3 regions of the Streptomyces sp. NBC_00005 genome follow, and region 2 is predicted to be linked to each of the others. Evidence: riboswitches for the same ligand, from Rfam matches in the RefSeq annotation. Region 2 holds a riboswitch; each other region holds the start of a gene.
The links. A riboswitch is a leader RNA that binds a small molecule or an ion and turns the genes downstream of it on or off. The one in region 2 is predicted to bind cyclic di-AMP.
Positions count from the first base shown of each region.

Region 1: linked by a shared signal. The riboswitch ahead of OG303_RS43635 (NlpC/P60 family protein) and the one ahead of OG303_RS10340 (peptidoglycan DD-metalloendopeptidase family protein) in region 2 are both predicted to bind cyclic di-AMP.
Region 3: linked by a shared signal. The riboswitch ahead of OG303_RS20685 (NlpC/P60 family protein) and the one ahead of OG303_RS10340 (peptidoglycan DD-metalloendopeptidase family protein) in region 2 are both predicted to bind cyclic di-AMP.

Region 1 covers NZ_CP108316.1:9,555,968-9,563,227, forward strand. The annotation lists gene OG303_RS43620 (MFS transporter) at 1-1,064, opposite strand, end outside; gene OG303_RS43625 (M20 family metallopeptidase) at 1,075-2,472, opposite strand; gene OG303_RS43630 (LysR family transcriptional regulator) at 2,576-3,481, shown strand; gene OG303_RS43635 (NlpC/P60 family protein) at 3,487-4,860, opposite strand; cyclic di-AMP (ydaO/yuaA leader) riboswitch at 4,869-5,043, opposite strand; gene OG303_RS43640 (DUF5997 family protein) at 5,257-5,661, opposite strand; gene OG303_RS43645 (LysR family transcriptional regulator substrate-binding protein) at 5,720-6,499, shown strand; gene OG303_RS43650 (hypothetical protein) at 6,563-7,260, shown strand, end outside.
Region 2 covers NZ_CP108316.1:2,145,688-2,152,947, forward strand. The annotation lists gene OG303_RS10315 (Glu/Leu/Phe/Val dehydrogenase dimerization domain-containing protein) at 38-1,216, shown strand; gene OG303_RS10320 (hypothetical protein) at 1,446-1,736, shown strand; gene OG303_RS10325 (TetR/AcrR family transcriptional regulator) at 1,782-2,402, shown strand; gene OG303_RS10330 (SGNH/GDSL hydrolase family protein) at 2,477-3,262, opposite strand; gene OG303_RS10335 (DUF6250 domain-containing protein) at 3,407-4,120, opposite strand; gene OG303_RS10340 (peptidoglycan DD-metalloendopeptidase family protein) at 4,293-5,216, opposite strand; cyclic di-AMP (ydaO/yuaA leader) riboswitch at 5,221-5,397, opposite strand; gene OG303_RS10345 (alpha-galactosidase) at 5,723-7,260, opposite strand, start outside.
Region 3 covers NZ_CP108316.1:4,526,938-4,534,197, forward strand. The annotation lists gene OG303_RS20670 (M23 family metallopeptidase) at 229-1,689, shown strand; gene pcrA (DNA helicase PcrA) at 1,766-4,258, opposite strand; gene OG303_RS20680 (ScyD/ScyE family protein) at 4,398-5,477, opposite strand; cyclic di-AMP (ydaO/yuaA leader) riboswitch at 5,756-5,909, shown strand; gene OG303_RS20685 (NlpC/P60 family protein) at 5,917-7,071, shown strand.

The DNA.
Region 1 (7,260 bases), 7.4 Mb from region 2:
GGCAGCGCGCCGAAGTACGCCGCCTTGAGCAGGCCGAGCAGCGCCATGCTCAGGGTGAGGGTCAGGAACGACGGCGACGTCGTGAGCCAGTGGAAGAGCGGGACGGCGGCGGCGCCGATCAGCAGGGCGGACGGCAGCATGATGCGCAGGCGCCCGTGCCGGTCGGCGAGCAGGCCCACGACCGGTGTGCCGAAGGTCAGGATGGCGCCGGTGACGAACAGGGCCACGTAGGAGAGGGAGTCGTCCAGGCCCAGCTCCTTGATGCCGAAGGTCGGCAGGTACTGGAGGATGAAGTTCAACGCCGTCGACACGATCAGGACGCCGCCCGCGACCAGCAGCCCGCGCCAGTGGTCGCGGAACACCGTGCGGACGGGGGAGCGCGCACCGGGCTCCTCGGTCATCGCCGGGGACTCGTCGACGTACCGGCGGACGAAGTACCCGACCGGCCCGATCAGCAGCCCGAACACGAAGGGCACCCGCCAGCCCCACGAGGTCATCCGGTCGTCCGACAACCCCGCCGTCAGCCCCGCCGCGAAGCCCGCCGCCAGCAGCGTCGACAGCCCCTGACTGGCGAACTGGAAACTGCCGAGGAACCCCTTGCGTCCCGCGTTCTGCTCGACGAGGAAGGAGGTCGCCGCGCCGAACTCGCCGCCCGCGGCGAAGCCTTGGAGCAGCCGGGCGAGGACGATGCCCAGGGTCGCGGTGATGCCGAGCGTCGCGTAGCCCGGCATGAACGCCATCAGCAGCGTGCCCACGACCATCAGCCGGATGGACAGCATCAGCGCCTTCTTGCGCCCGTGGCGGTCCGCGTACGCGCCCAGCACCAGGCCGCCGATCGGGCGGATCAGGTAGGTGACCCCGAACACCGCGTACGTCTGCACCAGTTGGACGCCCGGGTCGCCGGACGGGAAGAACGTGCGGCCGATGTACGTCGCCAGCAGCGCGTAGAGCGCGAGGTCGAACCACTCGAGCGCGTTGCCGACGGTGGCCGCCGCGATCGCGCGCTTCGTGGCCGCGGGTGTGGTCGCGGTGGCGGTCGTCGGGCGGGACTGCTCAACGGTCATCGTCATTCCTTCACGGGCGCGGGAGCGGAAGCTCCGGGGTCGGCCGGCCCAGGGCGTGGAACAGCGCCGTCGCCAGGACCAGGCCCTCGCGGGCGATCGGCGCGAGCAGGTGCTCGTCGGGAGCGTGCTGCAGACAGCCGGGGTACGAGTGCGGCAACCACAGGGCGGGCAGGCCGAGTACGTCGGTGAAGACGGCGTGGGGCAGCGAGCCGCCGATGTTGGGCAGGACGGTCACGGGCCGCTCGGCCACCCGCTCCAACGCGGCCTTGGCCCAGCCCACCCACGGATCGTCGAGCGGTGTGCGGCCGGCGGGGAACCGCCCGGCCACCGTCACGTCGACCATCGAGTAGCCGTCCTTCGCGAGGTGCTCGGCGATGACCTCGCCGATCCGGCTCACGTCCGTGCCCGCCACGTACCGGAGTTGGAGGACCGCGCGGGCGCTGTCCGGGATCGCGTTGACCGGCCGGTCGACGTCGGCCGCGCCCAGGGACAGCACCTCCAGCGTGTTCCAGGCGTACAGGCGCTCGGCGGCGGTCAGCGAGGTGTCGCCCCAGCCCTCGTCCGGCGCCGGGTCACCGGGACTGCCCGCCACGGTGACGTCTGCCACCGACTCCCTTACGGCGTCGGGGAGTTCGGGCGGCAGCAGCTGCGGCACCCGAATACGCCCGTGCCCGTCCACCAGGCTCGCGACCGCGCCCGCCAGCGTCGTGGCCGGATTGCGCAGCACCCCGCCCCAGTTGCCCGAGTGGTAGGCGTCGGGGCGCAGGTCCACGTCGAGCAGGATCTGCACTCCTCCGCGCGCCCCGAGGAACAGCGTCGGCGTCGCCGCGTCCACGCGTGGTCCGTCCGAGGCGATCAGCACGTCGGCCCGCAGCTCCTTGCGGTGCGCGGCGGCGAACTCCGCGAGCCCCGGAGAGCCGATCTCCTCACCGGTCTCGAACAGGAACGTGAGGTTGAAGCCGAGCCTGCCCTGCTCGGCCAGCAGCAGCCGCAGCGCGGCGAGATTGACGAGGTGCTGGCCCTTGTTGTCGGCCGCGCCGCGCCCGTACCAGCGCTCGCCCTCCGCGGTCAGCGTCCACGGATCCCGGCCCTCGCCCCACCGGCCCTCCTGCCCTTCCACCACGTCCGCGTGCCCGTAGCAGAGCAGGGTCGGCAGCCCTGGCGACTCCACACGCCTGCCGACGAGGAAGGGTCCGCCGCGCGGGTCGCCGTTGTCGTACGTCCGCACGCTGCAGCCGAGTCCGACCAGAGCGGGGGTCAGCACCTCGTCGAGGTATGCCGAGACGGCAACGCTCGCCTCCGGGCGGGAGCTCTCGGTCCGATAGGCGACCATGGCACCCAGCTCGGTGAAGAAGGCGCCCGAGTCCACGAAATCCCGGGCTTTGCGGAGCAGTTGCGCAGGCATCATGGGGATGCAGCGTAGGACGGATTCCGGGCGGCGACCATTGCCGTTTGTGGAGCCCTGCGTTCTAATCTCGGCAAACCACGACGGGGGAGACGAGGGGAGCGGAATGCACCTGGTGCCGGTGAGCCTCACGTATTTCCTGGAGGTCGCGCGGACCGGATCCGTCAGCGAGGCCGCCCAGACGCTGAACGTCGCCCCGTCGGCCATCAGCCGGCAGATCGCCAAGCTGGAGGCCGGGGTCGGGGTGCCGCTCTTCGTCCGGCACCCGCGCGGGATGACCGTGACCGACGCGGGCTCCCGGCTGCTGGCGCACGCCCGCCGCAGCGAGGCCGAGTCGGCGGCGCTCGTCGACGAACTGCGCACGGGACGAGGCGCGGACGTCCGCAGCGTCACCGTCGCCTGCTCGGAGGGGTTCGGCCGGCGGGTCGTACCGGGCGCGCTGGCCGCCTTCCGGCGTGCGCACCCGGACGTCACCTTCCGCCTCGACATCGTGCCCCGCCAGGAGGCGACCCGGCGGGTGGCCGAGGGAGTCGCGGACGTCGCCGCCACCTATGCGATGGGCCCTCAGCACGACGTGCGGGTGGAGTGCGCCGTCGTCATCCCGGTGGCCGCGATCGTCCCGTCCGGCCACGAGCTGGCCGGACGGGAGCGGATCACCCTGGCCGAGCTGTGCGCCCACCCGCTCGCGCTCGGCTCGGCGGGCACCAGTCAGCGCGAACTCTTCGACATCGGCGTCCAGTTGGAGGGACTGACGGTGCGTCCCGCACTGGTCTGCGACGCGCTCGCCCCGCAGTACGAGTTCGTACGCTCCGGCGGCGGCATCGCCCTCGTCGGCGATCTCGGGGACCTCGACGAGGGCGCGTCCGCCGAGGGCGTCGCGTACGTGCGGGTCGACCACCCGGTCTTCCGGCAGCGCGAGGCGCAGATCCAGACGATGCTCGGCCGCCGACTCCCGTGGGCGGCCTCGCAGTTCACCGAGCTGCTGGTGTCACGACTCGACCGGCGTTCCTGAACTCCTCACGCGGGACGCACGGCGATGCGGATCGCCGCCTCCCCGGCGTTGTGGATCGACTCCTCACGGATGACCGAGCCCGGGCCGGGCGCGTGGATCATCATGCCGTTGCCGGTGTACAGGCCGACGTGGCTGAAGTTGTCGTGGAAGAAGATCAGGTCCCCGGGGCGGCTCTCCGCGAGCGGGATCACCGTGCCGGTGCTCGCCTGCTCGTACGTGCTGCGCGGCAGCGCGACCCCGGAGGCCTTCCAGGCGGCCTGGGTGAGTCCGGCGTTGTCGTACGACTCCGGTCCGACCGCACCCCACAGGCACGGCCTGCCGATCTGCGCGCGGGCGAAGGCGATCGCCCGGTCGGCCTTGGTGCCGACGTGCGTCTCCAAGGCGGGTACGCCGGTGTCGAGCACGCTCGGCTGCATGCGCCACTCCTCGACCGCGGGCACCCCGGTGTCGAGCACGCTCGGCTGCTGGAACCGCCATTCCTCGGCCGCGGGTACGCCGGTGTCGAGCACGCTCGGCTGCCGCATGCGCCATTCCTCGGACATGGGCGCGCCCATGTCGAGAACCGTCGGCTGCTGCAGCCGCCACGCCTCCTCGGCGGCACGACGAGCCTGGTCGGCCGGATCCTGCCAGGCCAACTGGGGCTGCTGCTGGGCCGCGAGGGCCGCGCGCGGCAGGGAGGTCTGCCGGGCGGTGTACCGGTACAGCAGCTCACTGGCCGCCGCGATCTTGCGCTGGCTCTGCTGCTTGGAGTTCCGCAGCAAGGTCTGCTTCGACTCGGGGGCGGCCGCGGTCGGGGCCGGGACGGCTTCCTGGCGGGGCTGCGGTACGGCGGGGAGCGCGGCCGTGGGGCCGGCGGTCAGCTCGGCCACGGGACGGCGGGTCCCCGCGGCGGGCAGCTCGGCCATGGGTCGGCCGGCCGCCTCCAGCTCCAGGCCGGGACGGCTGCCCGACGGGCGCTCCGCCGGACGCCGCGTCGGCCGGGGCTCGGCCGAGCGGGCCGGCATACGGTCGGCCGGCAGTACCGCCGGAAGCGTCGGACCCAGCGACGCACGCGCCCCGTCGAACCACTGCCGGGACACGGCGTCGAGAGCGGGGTCCGAGCGCCTGCGATCACTGCCCGGGGCGGTGGGCGGCCGCGGTCCCAGTAACTGGGCCCGGGTGAAGTTGAAGTTGCCGGTGTCGCTCTCGGCCTGGTCGTAGAGGCTGCTCACCCGCTGCCGGACGTCTTCGCGGCTGGGGCCCTCGTCCCCTGTCATCGGTGCGGCGTCGGCGGTCTGCGAGAACAGGGCCACCGAGGTGAGGGCAGCGGTCGCGAGGGCGGAGTTGCGCACACCTGGGAGGCCGAGGCCTCCGGGGCGCGACGATCGTTCCGGCGCCATGGGAGCCGTACTCCTTCCGTACTCCGCCTACCGAGTTAGCTGTCGGGTTCGGGCGGTCATTTCCGGAAGGCATGCCCTACGACCCTTGCCCCGAAGGGCAGTTGGGCCGATTCACCCCATTGTTCGGTTGGGTCCCCGGCTCCGGCTGCCACGAGGGCGCACCGGACTCGGCGGAGGCCGCGCGTCCCGGCGGGGTTCGCCGGAGGGACTCGTGCGGCCTGATGCCACGCTAGCCAACTTGTGCGCCCCGTGTGAAGGTTGAAGGCCGGAATGTCCGATACGCTTTTGTGACCTTCGTCGTAATGCACCGTCAGATCGGTGTCTCGTGCACGGAGTGAGTCCGGACGGCGACCGACAGTCGCGGTCGAACGGGCTCGGGGACGCGGGCGGACGGGATCAGGAACGCGGGCCGTCGCTCTCGGTCTCGCGCTCGGCGTCCCGCTGCTTGATGCGGGCCGTCTCCTTGCGGACCTCGGCCTGGGTGGCGCGCTCCTTCTGCAGCCACTCGGGCTGCTCCTGCTTCAGGGCGTCGATCTGCTCGGTGGTGAGGGCCTCGGTGACCCCGCCGCGGGCGAGACCCGCGATGGAGACGCCCAGCTTCGCCGCGACCACCGGACGGGGGTGCGGACCGTTGGCCCGCAGCTCACGCAGCCACTCGGGCGGGTTGGCCTGGAGCTCGTCGAGCTGGGTGCGCGAGATGACACCCTCACGGAACTCGGCGGGGGTGGCCTCGAGGTACACACCCAGCTTCTTCGCCGCCGTGGTGGGCTTCATCGTCTGGGTGGTCTGGTGCGACTTCATGGTGTCCAGGGTATCGACCGGGGACGGGACCTCCGACCACGGCCGATACCCTGGCCGGGTGACAGGCTCCGAAGCATCCCCAGCGTTCCGGCTCGCGTACGTCCCGGGGGCGACGCCCGCCAAGTGGGTGCGGATCTGGAACGAGCGCCTGCCCGACATCCCGCTGACCCTCCTCGCCGTACCGGGCCCCGACGTGTCCGGCGTGCTGCGTGCCGGTGGCGCCGACGCGGGACTCGTGCGGCTGCCGGTGGACCGTACGTACTTCAGCGCCATCCCCCTCTACACGGAGACGACGGTCGTCGTGGTCCCCAAGGACCACGTGATCACAGCGGCGGACGAGGTGAGCGTCGAGGACCTCGCGGACGAGGTCCTCTTCCACCCGCTCGACGACGTCTTCGACTGGGACCGGCCGCCGGGCGAGCCCGCCTTCGAGCGCCCCGCCACCACCGAGGACGCCGTCGAACTCGTCGCGGCGGGCGTCGGCCTCCTCGTCGTCCCCCAGTCGCTGGCCCGCCTCCACCACCGCAAGGACCTCACGTACCGGCCGCTCGTGGACGCCCCCGAGTCGAGCATCGCCCTGGCGTGGCCCGAGGAGGCGACCACAGAGTTGGTCGAGGACTTCATCGGGATCGTCCGCGGCCGCACGGTCAACAGCTCCCGGGGCCGCAAGGCGACGGAGCCGGAGCCGGAGCCCAAGGGCAAGGCCGGCGACACGGCCGGTGCCCGGCGCAAGCCCGCAGCGGGGAAGGCGGCCGGGAAGACGGCGGGACGCAACCCGCGTGCCGGATCCGGCGTCTCCCAAGGCGCCAAGCGCAGGAAGCCTCGCCGCCGGGCGTAGCCCTCGGGTGGAGTGGCGCCGCCCTGTGCGGCACGGGCCACTTTTACCTGGTCAGGGGGAGTTTTGCTTCGCAGGGGGATGCGGTGCGCGGACGGCGTCGCGGACAGGCTGCGCGCTGACGGGCTGTTGGGCGCCCCGGTCGACCACCGGGGGCGCAGGCAGCCGCGCGGCGGATGGTGGTGGGCGGCGGCGTTCGTCGGGCGCACGCTGCGGGGCGAGTGGCAGGGCATCGTGGTCGATCCGGTGCGGCAGCTCATGAGTCGTGGGCTGCCCGCGCTGTCCCTGGCGTTCGTGGCCGCCTTCGGTGTCATCTTCTTCCACGCGCTGGCGCAACGGCCGACCGGTGCGGTGGTGGTGCGGATCCTCGGCGGCGTCAAGGCCGACCTGCCGTGGTGGCTGGCCCTGCTGCGCACGCCGGTGTCGCTGTACGTCCCGGCCCTGGATCTGCCCGTGTGGGCGGGGATCACGCAGCTGTTCCTCGCGTTCGCCCTGGCGGAACTCGCGCTCGGCCGGGCCAGGACACTCGCCATCGCGTACGCCACCACGCTGGCCGGCACCCTGACGGTGCGGGTGATGATCGCGCTCGGTCCGGGCTGGGGCGGACTGGGTCTGCCGCCCGAGATCGGGCAGGTGCTGGACACGGGACCGTCCGCAGCCGTCGTGGGCCTGTTCACGTATGTCGCCGTCGTGCGGCGCGCGCCCATCGTGTTCACGCTCACCGGCGGGTCGATGGTGTGGGAGTCGATCGCCGTACCCAATCT
Region 2 (7,260 bases):
ATTGCCCATCGGTGAGCACCCCCTGCGAGGAGATCGCATGACCGCCCCCCTGTTGTCGCTCACCTGGACCGATCACGTCACCGGCCGCCAGGGCTTCCTGGTGGTCGACCGGCTGGTGCGCGGCGTTTCCAGTGGCGGACTGCGCATGCGCGAGGGCTGCTCCCTGGACGAGGTCGCCGGGCTCGCCCGTGGCATGACCATGAAGGAGGCGCTGCACTACAACCCCGAGGGCCGTTACGTCCCCCTGGGCGGCGCCAAGGGCGGCATCGACTGCGATCCCCGGGACCCGGCGGCGTACGCGCTCCTGGTGCGCTACCTGCGCGCCATGAAGCCGTACATCGAGAGCTTCTGGACCACGGGAGAGGACCTCGGTCTCACCCAGGACCTGGTGGACCGGGCGGCCGCGGAGGCCGGGCTCGTGTCGTCCATCCAGGCCGTGTATCCGCTGCTCGACGACGAGGCGACGGCGCGGCGGCGGCTCGCGGACGCGTTCACGGTCGAGGTGGACGGCATCGGCCTGGACGAACTGGTCGGCGGCTGCGGGGTCGCCGAATCGGCGTTGGCGGCCCTGGACCGGGCGGACGTGCCGTACGCGGGGACGCGGGTCGCCGTGCAGGGTCTGGGCACGATGGGCGGGGCCACGGCACGCTTCCTCGCGCGCGCGGGGCTCACCGTCGTCGCCGTCGCCGACATCAAGGGCACGATCGCCAACCCGGCGGGCCTGGACGTCGAGGCGCTGCTCGCCGCGCGGGACGCCTACGGCACCGTGGACCGCGCGGCCCTGCGCCCCGGTGACCGTGAACTGCCGGGCGACGCCTGGCTGTCGGCCGATGCGGAGGTGCTCGTGCCGGCGGCGGTCTCGTACGCGATCGACACCGCCAACCAGGAGCGCGTCACCGCCCGCTGGATCGTCGAGGCGGCCAACATGCCCGTGCTGCCCGAGGCGGAGGAACTGCTGGCCGCGCGCGGGGTGACCGTGTTGCCCGACGTGGTCGTCAACTCCGGGACGAACGCCTGGTGGTGGTGGACCCTGTTCGGCGACATCGGCCCGGACGCGGACGCGGCGTTCGCGCACACCCGCCGCTCGATGCGCGCCCTGATCGAGCAGATGCTGGCCCGCGCGGAGGCCGACGGGACGACCCCGCGGGCGGCGGCACACGCCATCGTCGCGGACCGGCTGCCGGTGATCGCGGAACGCTTCGGCTGGTACCGGTGACGGCGGTTGGACAACCGAAGCCGGACGCCCTGTTCGCCCCGGGCTCAGTGGCCGTCGTGGGTGCCTCGCCGCACGCCGTGGTGCGAGACGCCGACTCGCCATGGCCTGCCGGGACTTGAGACGAAGGGGCGGCAACAGTCAGCAATGGCAGGACAAGAGGGGCGAGTGACCGGGGGACGGGCAGGCGGGTGCGTACAGGAGCAGGACGGTGCCGATATGGTCGGGCGCCATGACGGTCCAACTGTGTGTTCTGCTCTGGGCTCGGCCTGGTGCCGCCGAGGCGCTGGTCGCGTACGAGGACAAGGTCCTGGCGCTGCTCGGCGAGCATGGTGGCCGGATCGTGCAGCGCGCCCGGGCCGACGGCGCCGACGGCCGGCCGGACGAGATCCAGCTGATCGAGTTCGTCTCACAGGCGGGCTACGACGGCTTCATGGGCGACGAGCGGCGCACCGCTCTGTCCGGCGAGCGCGACGCGGCGATCGCGCGAACCGATCTCTACCCCGTGGAACTCGCCAAGTAGTGCCCTCACCCGGCACCATCAGCGGCGACGCAATAGGGTGACCGCGTGGCGAGAGTGCGGTTGAGCGTGGCCGAGCGGCGTGAGGAGTTGCTGCGGGCCGCCATCGAACAGATCGAGGCGCGGGGCGTGGCGGCGGTAAGGATCGCCGACGTCGCGTCGGCGCTCGGCGTGAGCAACGCGCTGGTGCTGTACCACTTCTCCACCAAGGAGAAGCTGGTCGCCGCCGCGTTCACCTTCGCGGCCGAGGACGACCTCGGGCAGCTGCGCAAACTGCTGGGCCGCCGCACGACGGCACTGCGGCGGCTGCGGTCGGCGGTGCGCTGGTACGCGCCGACGGGCACTGCCAAGGGCTGGCGCCTGTGGATCGAGGGCTGGGCGGCGGCGCTGCGCGAGCCCGCGCTGCAGGAGGTCACCCGCGACCTCGACAAGCAGTGGAAGGCGGCGATCGCCGAGGTCGTCGCGGAGGGCGTGGCCGCGGGCGAGTTCCGCTGCCCGGACCCGCACGGCGCGGCCCTGCGCCTGACGGCCCTGCTCGACGGCCTCGCCGTACAGATGACGTCGTACGCCGGCGCGGTGTCGCGCGCACGCGCGCAGGAATGGGTGGACGAGGCGCTGGCGCGGGAACTGGGGCTGGAGCGGGCCGCCTTGACGGCTTCGGAGCGCTGAGCCCCCGCTCGACGCGGGGGCTCATGCCATCAGAGCGCTCTCAACCCAACGAACGGCCCATCCTCCAGCGGCAGTCAAGCCACCGAAGAGATCCGCATCTTGATGTCGTCCGGCGACAGAGCGCCCTTCGCCGTGACGTGGTCCCCGGAGGACTCGCCCCGCAGCCGCCGTCCGATCCACGGCACCAGGTACTCGCGCGCCCAGTGCACATCGTCCCGGCGGACCTCGAGGGTGCCGCGCGGCGGGAGCGGTGGCCAGGGCTGGTCCGGGTCGGCCGGAACCTCCAGGCCGAGGACCTGTCCGGCGCGGAGCGCCACGCGCGTGTGCCCCTCGGGCGAGAGGTGGAGCCGGTCGCCGTCCCAGGCCCTGCGGTCCTGGACGGTCTTCAGGGACCACAGGTCGAGCACGGGACAGCCGTACCGGTCGGCGATGGCCCGGACATGACCGTTGTAGGTGGCGATCTTGCCGCGCAGGTGCTTGAGCACGGGGACGCCACGGGTGTCGAAGCCGGTCGTCACCATGACGGTGCCGACGGAATCGGTGAGCCGGACGAGCGCCCGCTCGAAGCGCTCGGCGACCTCGTCGGGGTCGGTTCCGGGCCGGATGATGTCGTTGCCGCCCGCACAGAAGGAGACCAGGTCCGGCGCCAGTTCGATGGCCTGCGGGACCTGGTCCTCCACGATCTGGTCGAGCAGCTTGCCGCGCACGGCGAGGTTGGTGTAGCCGAAGTCGCCCTCGGGTTGCCGGTCCGCGAGAAGCACCGCGAACCGGTCGGCCCAGCCGACGAACGCCCCGTCGGGGCCGGGGTCGCCAACGCCCTCGGTGAAGCTGTCCCCCACCGCAACGTACGACCCGATCACTGATCTGCTGTCACTCTTCGAATCGTCTGCCACGTCGGCCATGATTCACCTTCGAATGTGACCTACGCGACCGTAAGCAGGGGTTGACTGGCGGTGAGATAAGCCACTCCTAAAGTGTTCGCCAAGCCCGGAATAACTGTTCGATCAGCGCTGTTGAGCGGTCAACCGCCAGACCCTGAAGTCGGCGATCCGGAAGTGGCTCCACGTGGTCCGGAACGCGAAGTGCCCGTTCCTGTACGGCTCCGGGTCGCTGTAGTCGAAGACGAGCCGTCCGTTGTTCCACCAGCGGACCGTCGAGCCGTCGGAGACGATACGGACGCGGTTGGGCTCGTTCGCGACGAGCAGCGGCTCCGTGTAGTCGTAGATCAGCGGCCGGACCCCGGCCTGGCCGACGTAACGGCGCAGCCGGGTCGTGGTGTTGTAGTTGGCGCCGTAGCCCGCGTAGTAGGTCGTGAGGTAGTCGTACCCGTCCAGGGCCCCGTCCCGCGGGGTGGCGAAGAGGTCGTCCGGGGAGCGGGCGTCGGTGGCGTTCCAGAAGTTGTTGAGGTCGGAGACGCGGTCGTTGGCGCCGCCCTCGGAGACGGGCGTGGCGGTGTACTCGAGGACGTACGGCCCTTCGAGCCGCTCCCTGAACCAAACGGTGGCACCGCTCGGCACGTCGACCTCCAGGACCCCGCGGGACGCGGTGACCCTGCCACCGTCCTGGAGTTCGGTCACCCACTGGTGGAGGCCGTGACGGAAGTCGTCGTGGGCGACGAGGCGTCCGCGGCCGGACGCGTTCGCCGTCGCGGCGGGGGCGAGGGTCGCCAGGGCGGCACCGGCGGCCAGTGCTCCGAAAGCTCTGCGCGTGGTCGTCACGTCGGAGGACCCCTTCTGCGGTAGAAGCGCTAGAAAGCGCTTGCATCACGGACGGGGATCACTGTGCCGTCCGCACCCCGCGCTGTCGACACCCCGGACACACCGAAGGCCGGACCCGGGGATCGGGGTCCGGCCTTCGGCAGCGTGTCAGGCAGGTGGTTCTGAGGGGGCGTCAGCCGACGGCGACGCCCTTCGAGCGGAGGTAGGCGACCGGGTCCACGTCGGAGCCGTAGTCCGGCGTGGTGCGGATCTCGAAGTGCAGGTGCGGGCCGGTCACGTTGCCGGTCGCGCCGGAGAGGCCGATCTGCTGGCCCTCGGTCACGGTCTGGCCGGCCGAAACGGAGAGCTGGGAAAGGTGGCCGTACTGCGCGTAGTAGCCGTCGGCGAGCTTGATGACGACCTGGTTGCCGTACGCGCCGCCCCAGCCCGCGGAGACGACCGTGCCCGCGCCAACGGCCTTGAGGGACGTGCCGGTCGGGACCACGAAGTCCACGCCGGTGTGGTACCCGCTGGACCACATGCTGCCGGCCACGTGGTAGCCGGTGCCGATGGTGGCACCGGTCACCGGGAGGGTGAAGCCGGTGGAGTCGGAGGCCTGCGTGGCGGCCGTCTGGTTCGAGGAATTCGAGGAATTCGACGAAGCGGACGTCTTCGAGGCGGACGAAGAGGAAGGCGAGGACGAGGACTTGGCGGTGCTCGCCGGGGCCTTCTTGCCGATCGAGAGCTTCAGGCCCGGGTGGATCAGGGACGGGTCGTCGCCGACGGCCCGTCGATTGTCCGAGTAGAGCTTCTTCCAGCCGCCGGCGACGTGCTGCTCGTCGGCGATCTTCGCGAGGTAATCGCCTGCCCGCACCGAATAGGTCCGTGCACCCGCCTTGTTCGCGGCGCTCTTCTTCTCGGCGGCCGGAAGGGACTGGACGGTCTTTTCCGAAACCGACTGGGAAACGGACTGAGAAACGGACTGCGCTGTGCTGGCATGGGCGCCGGTAGCACCTATGAGTGGAAGAGCGAGTGCGGCGCCACCGGTTCCGGCGACGGCGATGGTGCGGGTGAAGCGCTGGGGCTTCGGGCGGCGGTGCTTACCCTTGGCGGGCATGGCGAATTCCTCTCCGGCGCCTACGAGGTGAGCTGTCGGGTGCGGGCTGGAGATGCCCGGCCGCGCTGCACGCGGCTTTACCCCTAGCCGTTCCGGAGACCGGAACAGGCGGTAAGTCCTGTGGGTCCCCCGCTCCTGCCGTTCACGGGTGAGTTGTGCGGATTCCGGGCGGCGGCAGGATTGGGCGTCCGTCCGGATTGGTGGCGAACGTAAGCGACCGGGACGCAAAGGGACAAGCGACGGTTCCCTATGAATCCGTTTCTGTAGATCCCCTGAGAAAATTCCCGGTCACCCTGCGTGAATTCCGAGGGCGCCGCCTCACCCAAATCCCCATGTAAAGCACGTGAATTACGTGGACATGACGGGCCACGCACGGTCACGAATATGACGCTCCTCACGCACCCTCACCCCAGGACTCCCTATTCCGGAGCGAGTTGGAGCGAAGGCATGCGAAGGCAACTGAACAGGACTGAATCCCAACCAAGATACCAATTCGGACAGAACACTCAGATGCGACGCAGGCGGAAAACTGCGGCGTCGAGGTCGCCACGCAATCCGGTACGCAGTCCGTGATGCAGCAGTACGGCACCTCTGTGAACTTCGCCCGTTTCACGGCATTCATACGAGGCTGTCGGGTCGAGGCCGCGCAGTCGCAGCGCCGGAACGGGTTCGCCGTAGCTCTGCGCCTGGAGCCAGGCGAGGACGACCGCCTCGTCCCCGCGCACGTACTGCACCGCACTCAGCCCGCCCCGCGGAGACCGCAGCCGATAGAGGTCCCCGTGCTGCACGAGCGGCCGGATCTCTTTGTAGAGCCCCACCCACCCACCGGCCTCGGCGAGCTCCTCCTCGGTCCACCGGGTGAGGTCCCCGCCGACCCCGAGCACGCCGGCCATGGCACTCACGAACCGGAAGCGCAGCGAGCTGACCCGGTCGTTGAGCTGGGTGTTGGGGCTGTCGGTGACCCAGGCGGCCATCACGCGCGCGGGGTGGATCTGGCTGAAGCCGTGCTGGATGGCGAGCCGGTCGAGCGGGTCGGTGTTGTCGGAGGTCCACACCTGGTCCGTACGGCTCAGGACGCCGAGGTCGATACGGCCGCCGCCGCCCGAGCAGGATTCGAAGGCGACGCCCGGGTGGGCCGCCCGCAGGCGGTCCAACAGCGCGTAGAACCCGCGGACATGGTCGACCCAGAGCCGCTGCGGGTAGGGCTCGCCGGGCCAGCCCGCGTCGGTGAAGCAGCGGTTGAAGTCCCACTTCACGTAGTCGATCGGGGCACTGGAAAGGAGCGCGTCGAGCTGCCCCCAGAGGTACTCCTGAACGTCCTCCCGGGCCAGGTTCAGTACGAGCTGATTACGGAACTCCGTCCGCTTTCGTCCCGATTGGAACTGCACCCAGTCGGGATGGGCGCGGTAGAGATCGCTGTCCGGATTGACCATCTCGGGCTCGACCCAGATGCCGAACTGCATGCCGAGGGCGTGCACATAGTCGGCGAGGGGCTTGAGGCCGTTCGGGAAGCGGTCCGGGTTGACCGTCCAGTCGCCGAGTCCGGCCCGGTCGCTGACGCGCTTCCCGAACCAGCCGTCGTCGACCACGAACAGCTCGACACCGATCGCCGCGGCCCGCCGGGCGAGCGTCCCCTGCTGCTCCTCGGAGATGTCGAACTCCGTGGCCTCCCAGGAGTTGAACAGCACCGGCCGGTCCCGGTCCGCGTCCGGGACGACGTACGCGCGCTGGTAGGCGTGCCAGGCGCGGCTCGCACCGCCGAAGCCGCCGTCGCTCCACAGGCCGGCGAAGACGGGGGTCGTGTACGACTCCCCCGCCTCCAGGCGCAGCAGCCCGGAGTCGTCGTATCCGGCACCGCCGGTGATCTGCACGCGCGCGTCCGGGAGTTGTGCCACCGCGATCCGCCAGGAACCCGACCAGCCGAGAGCGCAGCCGTAGACCTCGCCGCGCTCCTCGGTCGCGTCGGTGTCGAGCGCGACCCACGGCAGGTGCTGATGCCCGGTGTGGCCGCGACGGCTGCCGATGATCTTCTCACCGTAGGTGA
Region 3 (7,260 bases), 2.4 Mb from region 2:
CCCTCCGGCCGCCCCCCGACCACACCCGGACGGCCTTCAGACGGCCGATCGACCTCGAACGCTCTTCGAACACAGGGCCAAACTCACGCCCGCCCTCCCCCGAAACACGGCCGAATGACCGTTTCCTGCGCGCACGAAACCTGTTGAAGATTGTCGAGCCCGCATACCGGCGGGTACAGTCACCGCACTGCTCTGGCAGCCCCTGTTGTCGAGGCGAAAGAGAAGTTGGTGAACGACCGTCACCCGTCGGGGACCATGACCACCCCGGCTCCGGCTTCCGACGCCGCCTCGTCGCACTACGCCGCGTACGGCACGCAGGAAGCCCAGTACGGCGACTTCACCACGCACGGCGGCTACGACGCCAATGGTTTTGCGACCGGCGGCCACGCCACCACGACCTTCGACGCCGACCCCCTGTTCGGCAGCCTCCCGGGCGAGAGCACCGGTTCGTACGACTCCGGTCAGTGGGCCACGAGCAGTCAGCAGACCCTGAACTACGACGCGTACGCGGCCCAGCACCACGCCGCCTACGACACGGGCGCGTACGACACGACCGCCTGGACCGCCGGCTACCAGCCGCTCTCCGTCATCCCACCGCAGGCCACCGGGCCCGACGTATCCGGGCAGTGGGACGCGAACGCCTGGCTCCAGCCCGATCAGTCGGCCGCGCCCGCCGACCAGACCCAGCAGTGGGAATGGGGCACCCAGGCCTTCGACACCGGGGCGTACGACGCCACGCAGTGGAACTCCGAGGGTCAGGACGGCGGCGACACAGCCGCGACCGCGACCACCGACGATTACGAACTGCACGCCGATCAGGGCTCGTACGACGAACCCGCCCCGGACGAAGGCCGGTTGGACGCCACCGGCGAGCTGCCCTCCGTCGCCCCGCTCCTCGACGACCAGGAAGAGGTCACGTCGGCTCCGGCGCCGCGCGCGGCCTCCCGCGGCGGGTCCCGTTCCCGTCGCCGCGCGCCCGCCAAGCGCTCCGCGCTGCTGACCATCGCCGTGCCCTCGGCGTGCGTGATGGGCGTGGCCGGTATCGCCGCCGCCTCCGTGGGCACCTTCACCGGCGACAAGGACACCTCGACGACCGCGTCGGACGCGCAGGCGGTGAAGCCGTCCGCCGCCAACAACAAGCTGGACGCCCAGCTCAAGAGCCTCTCCGCCGGCGCCGACGACTTCGCCGACCGGGCCAGCCGTACGCAGGAGCGCATCGACCTCAAGGCCCAGCAGGCGGCCGAGAAGAAGAAGGCGGCGGCCGAGGCGGCTCGCAAGGAACGGCTGCGTCCCAAGTACGTCCTGCCGGTCACCCAGAAGGGGCTCAGCGCCTACTTCGGCCAGGCCGGCATCAACTGGATGTCCGTGCACACCGGCATCGACTTCCCGGTGTCGTACGGCACGACGGTGATGGCCGCGACCGACGGCACCGCCCGCACGCAGTGGAACAGCGCGTACGGCAACATGATGATCGTGACCGCGAAGGACGGTACGGAGACGTGGTACTGCCACCTCTCCAGCTACCGCGTCGCCTCCGGTACGACGGTGAAGGCCGGCCAGCCGATCGCGTACTCCGGAAACTCGGGCAACTCGACCGGCCCGCACCTGCACTTCGAGGTCCGGCCGGCCGGCGGTTCGGCGATCGACCCGCTGCCGTGGCTGCGCAGCCACGGGCTCGACCCGACGTAGACCTCACAACTTCCCTGTGAGCCCCCGGACTTCCTGGTGAGCCCCCGCTGGTCGGCGGGGGCTCACTGCATGAGAGCTACAGCTTCTCCACCGGCGCGTACCGCAGCAGCAGGCGCTTCGGATTGGTGTCGCCGAAGTCGATCGTCGCCTCCGCGTTCCCGCCCGTGCCCTTCACGCCCACGACCGTGCCGAGTCCGAACTGGTCGTGGTTGACCCGGTCGCCGACGGCCAGCGAGACCACCGGCTTGTCGGACGCCCGGCTCGTGGCGAAGCCGGACGCGCCCGATGCCGACGAGCGGGAGCGGGAGGACGACAGGGAGGCCGCCACGCCCGACGCCGGGCCGGAGGAGACCGGTGCCGTGGCGCCCGTCCGCTTCCAGTCGACGTGCTGCGCCGGGATCTCCTCCAGGAAGCGGGAGGGCGGGTTGTACGAGGGCTGCCCCCACGCGCTGCGCAGGGACGACCGCGTCAGATACAGCCGTTCACGCGCGCGCGTGATGCCGACGTAGGCGAGGCGGCGCTCCTCCTCCAGCTCCTTGGCCTGGCCGAGGGCGCGCATGTGCGGGAAGACGCCGTCCTCCATGCCGGTGACGAACACGACCGGGAACTCGAGGCCCTTGGCGGTGTGCAGGGTCATCAGGGTGATGACGCCGGAGCCGTCCTCCTCCTCGTCCGGGATCTGGTCGGAGTCGGCGACCAGCGCGACCCGCTCCAGGAAGGCGGCGAGCCCGGCGGGCTCCTCGCCCTCACCGGACTCCTGCTCGAACTCCAGGGCCACGGCGGCGAGTTCCTGGAGGTTCTCGATGCGGGTCTCGTCCTGCGGGTCGGTGGAGGCCTGCAACTCGGCGAGATAGCCGGTGCGTTCGAGGATCGCCTCCAGGACCGTCGCCGGGCCGGCGCCGGACTCGACGATCGTGCGGAGGTCCTCCATCAGCGTGTTGAACCGCTTGACGGCGTTCGTGGAGCGCGCGGCCATGCCGTACGCCTCGTCGACGCGGCGCAGCGCCTGCGGGAAGCTGATCTTCTCGCGCTGGGCGAGGGCGTCGATCATCGCCTCCGCGCGGTCGCCGATGCCGCGCTTGGGGACGTTGAGGATGCGGCGCAGCGGCACCGAGTCCTCGGGGTTGGCCAGCACCCGCAGGTAGGCCAGGACGTCCCGGACCTCCTTGCGCTCGTAGAAGCGGACACCGCCGACGACCTTGTAGGGCAGGCCGACGCGGATGAAGACCTCTTCGAAGACACGGGACTGGGCATTCGTCCGGTAGAAGACGGCGACGTCCCCGGCCTTCGCCTCGCCGGAGTCCGTGAGGCGGTCTATCTCGTCGGCGACGAACTGCGCCTCGTCGTGCTCGGTGTCGGCGACATAGCCGGTGATGCGCGCGCCCTCGCCCGCGTTGGTCCACAGGTTCTTGGGGCGGCGGGACTCGTTGCGCTCGATGACCGCGTTGGCCGCGCTCAGAATGGTCTGCGTGGAGCGGTAGTTCTGCTCCAGGAGGATCGTCGTCGCGTCCGGGTAGTCCTCCTCGAACTGGAGGATGTTGCGGATCGTCGCACCGCGGAAGGCGTAGATGGACTGGTCGGCGTCGCCCACGACGCACAGCTCGGCAGGTGGGAGGTCGTACTCGTTGGGCGGTACGTCAGCGTCGTCGGCGCGCTGCGCGGTGCCCACGAGTTCCCGTACGAGCGCGTACTGGGCGTGGTTGGTGTCCTGGTACTCGTCGACCAGGACGTGCCGGAAGCGGCGGCGGTAGTGCTCGGCGACGTCCGGGAAGGCGCGCAGCAGGTTGACCGTCGTCATGATCAGGTCGTCGAAGTCGAGGGCGTTCGCCTCGCGCAGCCGCGACTGGTACATGGCGTAGGCCTGGGCGAGGGTCTTCTCGAAGCCGTCGGTAGCCTGGGCGGCGAAGTCCTCCTCGTCGATCAGCTCGTTCTTCAGGTTCGAGATCTTGGCGCTGAAGGACTTCGGCGGGTAGCGCTTGGGGTCGAGGTCCAGGTCGCGGCAGACCAGGGCCATCAGGCGCTTGCTGTCGGCGGCGTCGTAGATCGAGAACGACGACGTGAAGCCGAGCTTCTTGCTCTCCCGGCGCAGGATGCGCACGCACGCGCTGTGGAAGGTCATCACCCACATCGCGTTCGCGCGCGGGCCGACGAGCTGCTCGACGCGCTCCTTCATCTCGCCCGCGGCCTTGTTGGTGAAGGTGATCGCGAGGATCTGACCCGGATGCACGTTCCGAGCGCCGAGCAGGTGGGCGATGCGGTGGGTGAGGACGCGGGTCTTGCCGGAGCCGGCGCCCGCCACGATGAGCAGCGGGGCGCCGGAGTGGACGACGGCCGCGCGCTGGTTCTCGTTCAGCCCGTCCAGGAGCGCGGCCGGGTCGATCGCCGGGCGTGGGGCGCCGTCGCGGTAGTAGGCGTCCCGGTCCGGTGGCGCGTCGAACTTCCCACCGAACAGATCGTCCGGAACCGGCTCCGGTACGTGATCGTCCTCGGGCGGAGGCGGTGGTTCCTCCGCATGGCCGCGCGGGGCCTGGAGGTCCGCCAGGAAGCTGTCGTCAAAGAGGCTGCTCATCGCCTTCCGAGTCTAGGGCGCCCCACTGACAGCCCGCCGCCGCCCTGAGAACATCGCCGGAATCTTCAGGCCTGACGAGCCTGCCGGGCCGGCCTCCCGGGCCTGACGGACCCGATCGGCCCGGCGGACCCGACGGTCCTCAGAAGCCGCTGATCCGCCAGATCTGGCCGCCCGGCGTCTTCTTGCCCTCCAGGACCGTGCCGTCGCGGTCCGCGATCGACCAGGCCGAGACATAGACCTTGCCGTTGCTCGGGTCCACGGCGACGCCCGCCGGGAACGGCACCTTCACGTTCGTACGCCTGCCGTCCGAGACCTTGGTCACGACGCCGGCGAAGAGCTGGCTGACGTACAGGTCTCCGTCGTCGTTGAAGGCGATGCCCGTGATCGCGCCGAAGCCGGACTTCCAGCCGAGGATCTTGCCGCTCCCGGGGTCGACCCTCCACACGCGCGCGGTGGGCTTCGACGGCTCGCCGTTCAGCTCGCCGACGTAGAGCTTGCCGTCGGGGCCGAGGGCCAGGGACGTCGGGACGGCCTCGTGCTTGTCGTGGTCCTTGAAGACCGTGAACGGGCGGGCCCTGCCGTTCCTGGACACCACGACGAGGTCGTTGCCGGCCGCGTCCGCGACGATCCTGCGGCCGTCGGGGAGGGCGAGGACGGCGTACGGGTTGGAGTCGACGGCCGTCTTGTGCGGGTTGTACTTGAGTTCTACGGCGGAGATGTCGGCGGCGATCCTCGCCCTGCCCCGGTCGATGGACAGGAGCTTGCCGAGTTTGTTCCAGGGCGGGGTGGTGGGCACGCCGGCCTCCGGCGGGGCCCAGGTCTCCACGCCCCAGACCTGGCCATGGCGGGCCGAGACGCCGTTCAGGCCCACCGCGAAGCCGCCGTCGGGCGCGCCCGCGGAGGGCAGGCCGTCGACCAGGCGGTGGCGCTTCCAGGCGCCCCCGTCCCGGTAGACCTTGCTGACCGCGGCCGACAGGCCGATGCAGGTCGGGCCCTCGGGTCCCTGGCCCAGGCACTTCTTGCCGCCGCGGCCGGCCTCGGCGACGTACAGGCGACCGTGGTCGTAGGAGAGCTGGCGCGGATTGTCGAGGCCCTTGGCTATCACGCGGATCTCCGGCTTGCCGCCGGAGTGTCCGCCGGTGGCGCTCGCGGGAGCGATGCCCGCGGTGGCGGCCAGGGCGACCGATGTACCGATGACGAATGCCGTGCGCTTTCTCATGCCGTACCCCCTCACCCGCCGCAGCACCTGACCGCGGCTGGCTGGAAGTTAGCGCCCGGAAGCGGGCGGACGTCGCCACTCCGGTCAAAATACGCACATATCTACGCAGATCATTCCGGAAGGACCACGTCGCGCGACGTTCTGACCAGAGGTCACGAAAATGTATCGGGCATATCGAACATCAACCTTCACAGGGGCCACACGAGTTGGCTACCGTTCCAGGCATGCCGCACGACCCCCACCGGCGAACGTCGCCGGGCCGCGCGGCTTCCGTCGAGTCCGGGTCGCCGCCGCGCATCCGGAGCCGGGGACCCACCGATCCCGGGGTGAATCGGTTCAGCTCCCTTTCGGGGCAAGGACCGTAGGGCAACCCTTCCGAACCACCCGCCCGAACCCGACAGCTAACTCGGTAGGCGGAACGTGGAAGGAGTCGCCTCCCTTGGCGTCGCACCGCAAGTCGCGTCCCGCTGGTACGCGCGTAGCAGGCATACGCACCCCCGCCCTCGCCACGGCCGCCCTCACGTCCGTGGCCCTGCTGTCCCAGACGGCCAACGCCGCCCCGTCGACCGACGGCAAGCCGAGTCTCGAGGAAGTCGAGAAGAAGGTCGACGACCTCTACCGCCAGGCTGAGTCGGCGACCGAGAAGTACAACGCGACCAAAGAGAAGACCACCAAGCAGCGCAAGCGCGTCGACACCCTCCTCGACGACGTGGCCAAGCGCACCCAGAAGCTCAACGAGGTGCGGGACGAGCTCGGTTCCTTCGCCGCCGCCCAGTACCGGACCGGTGCCTCCGAGCCCGACACGGCGACCTTCCTGCTCGCCGACTCCCCGCAGGACTACTTCGACCAGACGCAGCTGATGGGACGGCTGACCTCCCGTCAGAAGGGCGCGGTCGACGACTACGTCGCCGAGCAGTCCGCGACGATGAAGAAGCGTCAGGAGGCCACCAAGAGCCTCGAGACGCTTACCGAGTCGCAGAGCGACCTGCGGACGGCCAAGTCCACGGTGCAGACGAAGCTCTCCGACGCGCGCGAGCTGCTGTCGAAGCTGACCGCCGAGGAGAAGGCGCGGCTCGCGGCGATCGAGAAGAAGAAGGAGCAGGAGGCCGCGCGCAAGGCCGCGGAGCTGGCCGAGCAGCAGGCGGCCGAGCAGAAGGCCAAGGAGGAGGCCGCGGCCCAGGAGAGCGGCTCCTCGTCGGACTCGGGCAGCACCTCCACCACCGACTCCTCGTACGCCACCAAGGCGGCCAAGGCGCTCGCCTTCGCCCGCGCGCAGATCGGCAAGCCGTACGTCTGGGGCGCCACAGGACCCGGCTCCTACGACTGCTCCGGCCTCACCCAGGCTGCCTGGAAGGCCGCGGGAGTCACCCTCCCGCGCACCACCTACGACCAGGTGAACGCCGGCACCACGGTCTCCCTCGCCGACGCGCAGCCCGGCGACCTGATCTTCTTCTACGACGACATCAGCCACGTCGGCATCTACATCGGCAACGGCATGATGATCCACGCCCCGAAGCCTGGCGCGTACGTCCGCGAGGAGTCGGTCTACTACGCCGGCGAGTCGATCATCCACAGCGTGGTGCGGCCGGCCTGAGACGCCGGAGGAGCGATGCACGCGCGCGTGCGTCGGAGGGCCGATGCACGCGCGCGTGCGGGCACCTCGTGACGCACGCGCGCGTGAAGGCAGTTCGTGACGCACGCGCGCGTAAAAGGGCCGTTTTCGCTGACGCCCACGACCGCACGCCGAGGGGGCGCCTCGCACCCGGGTGAGGTGTGCGGCTCC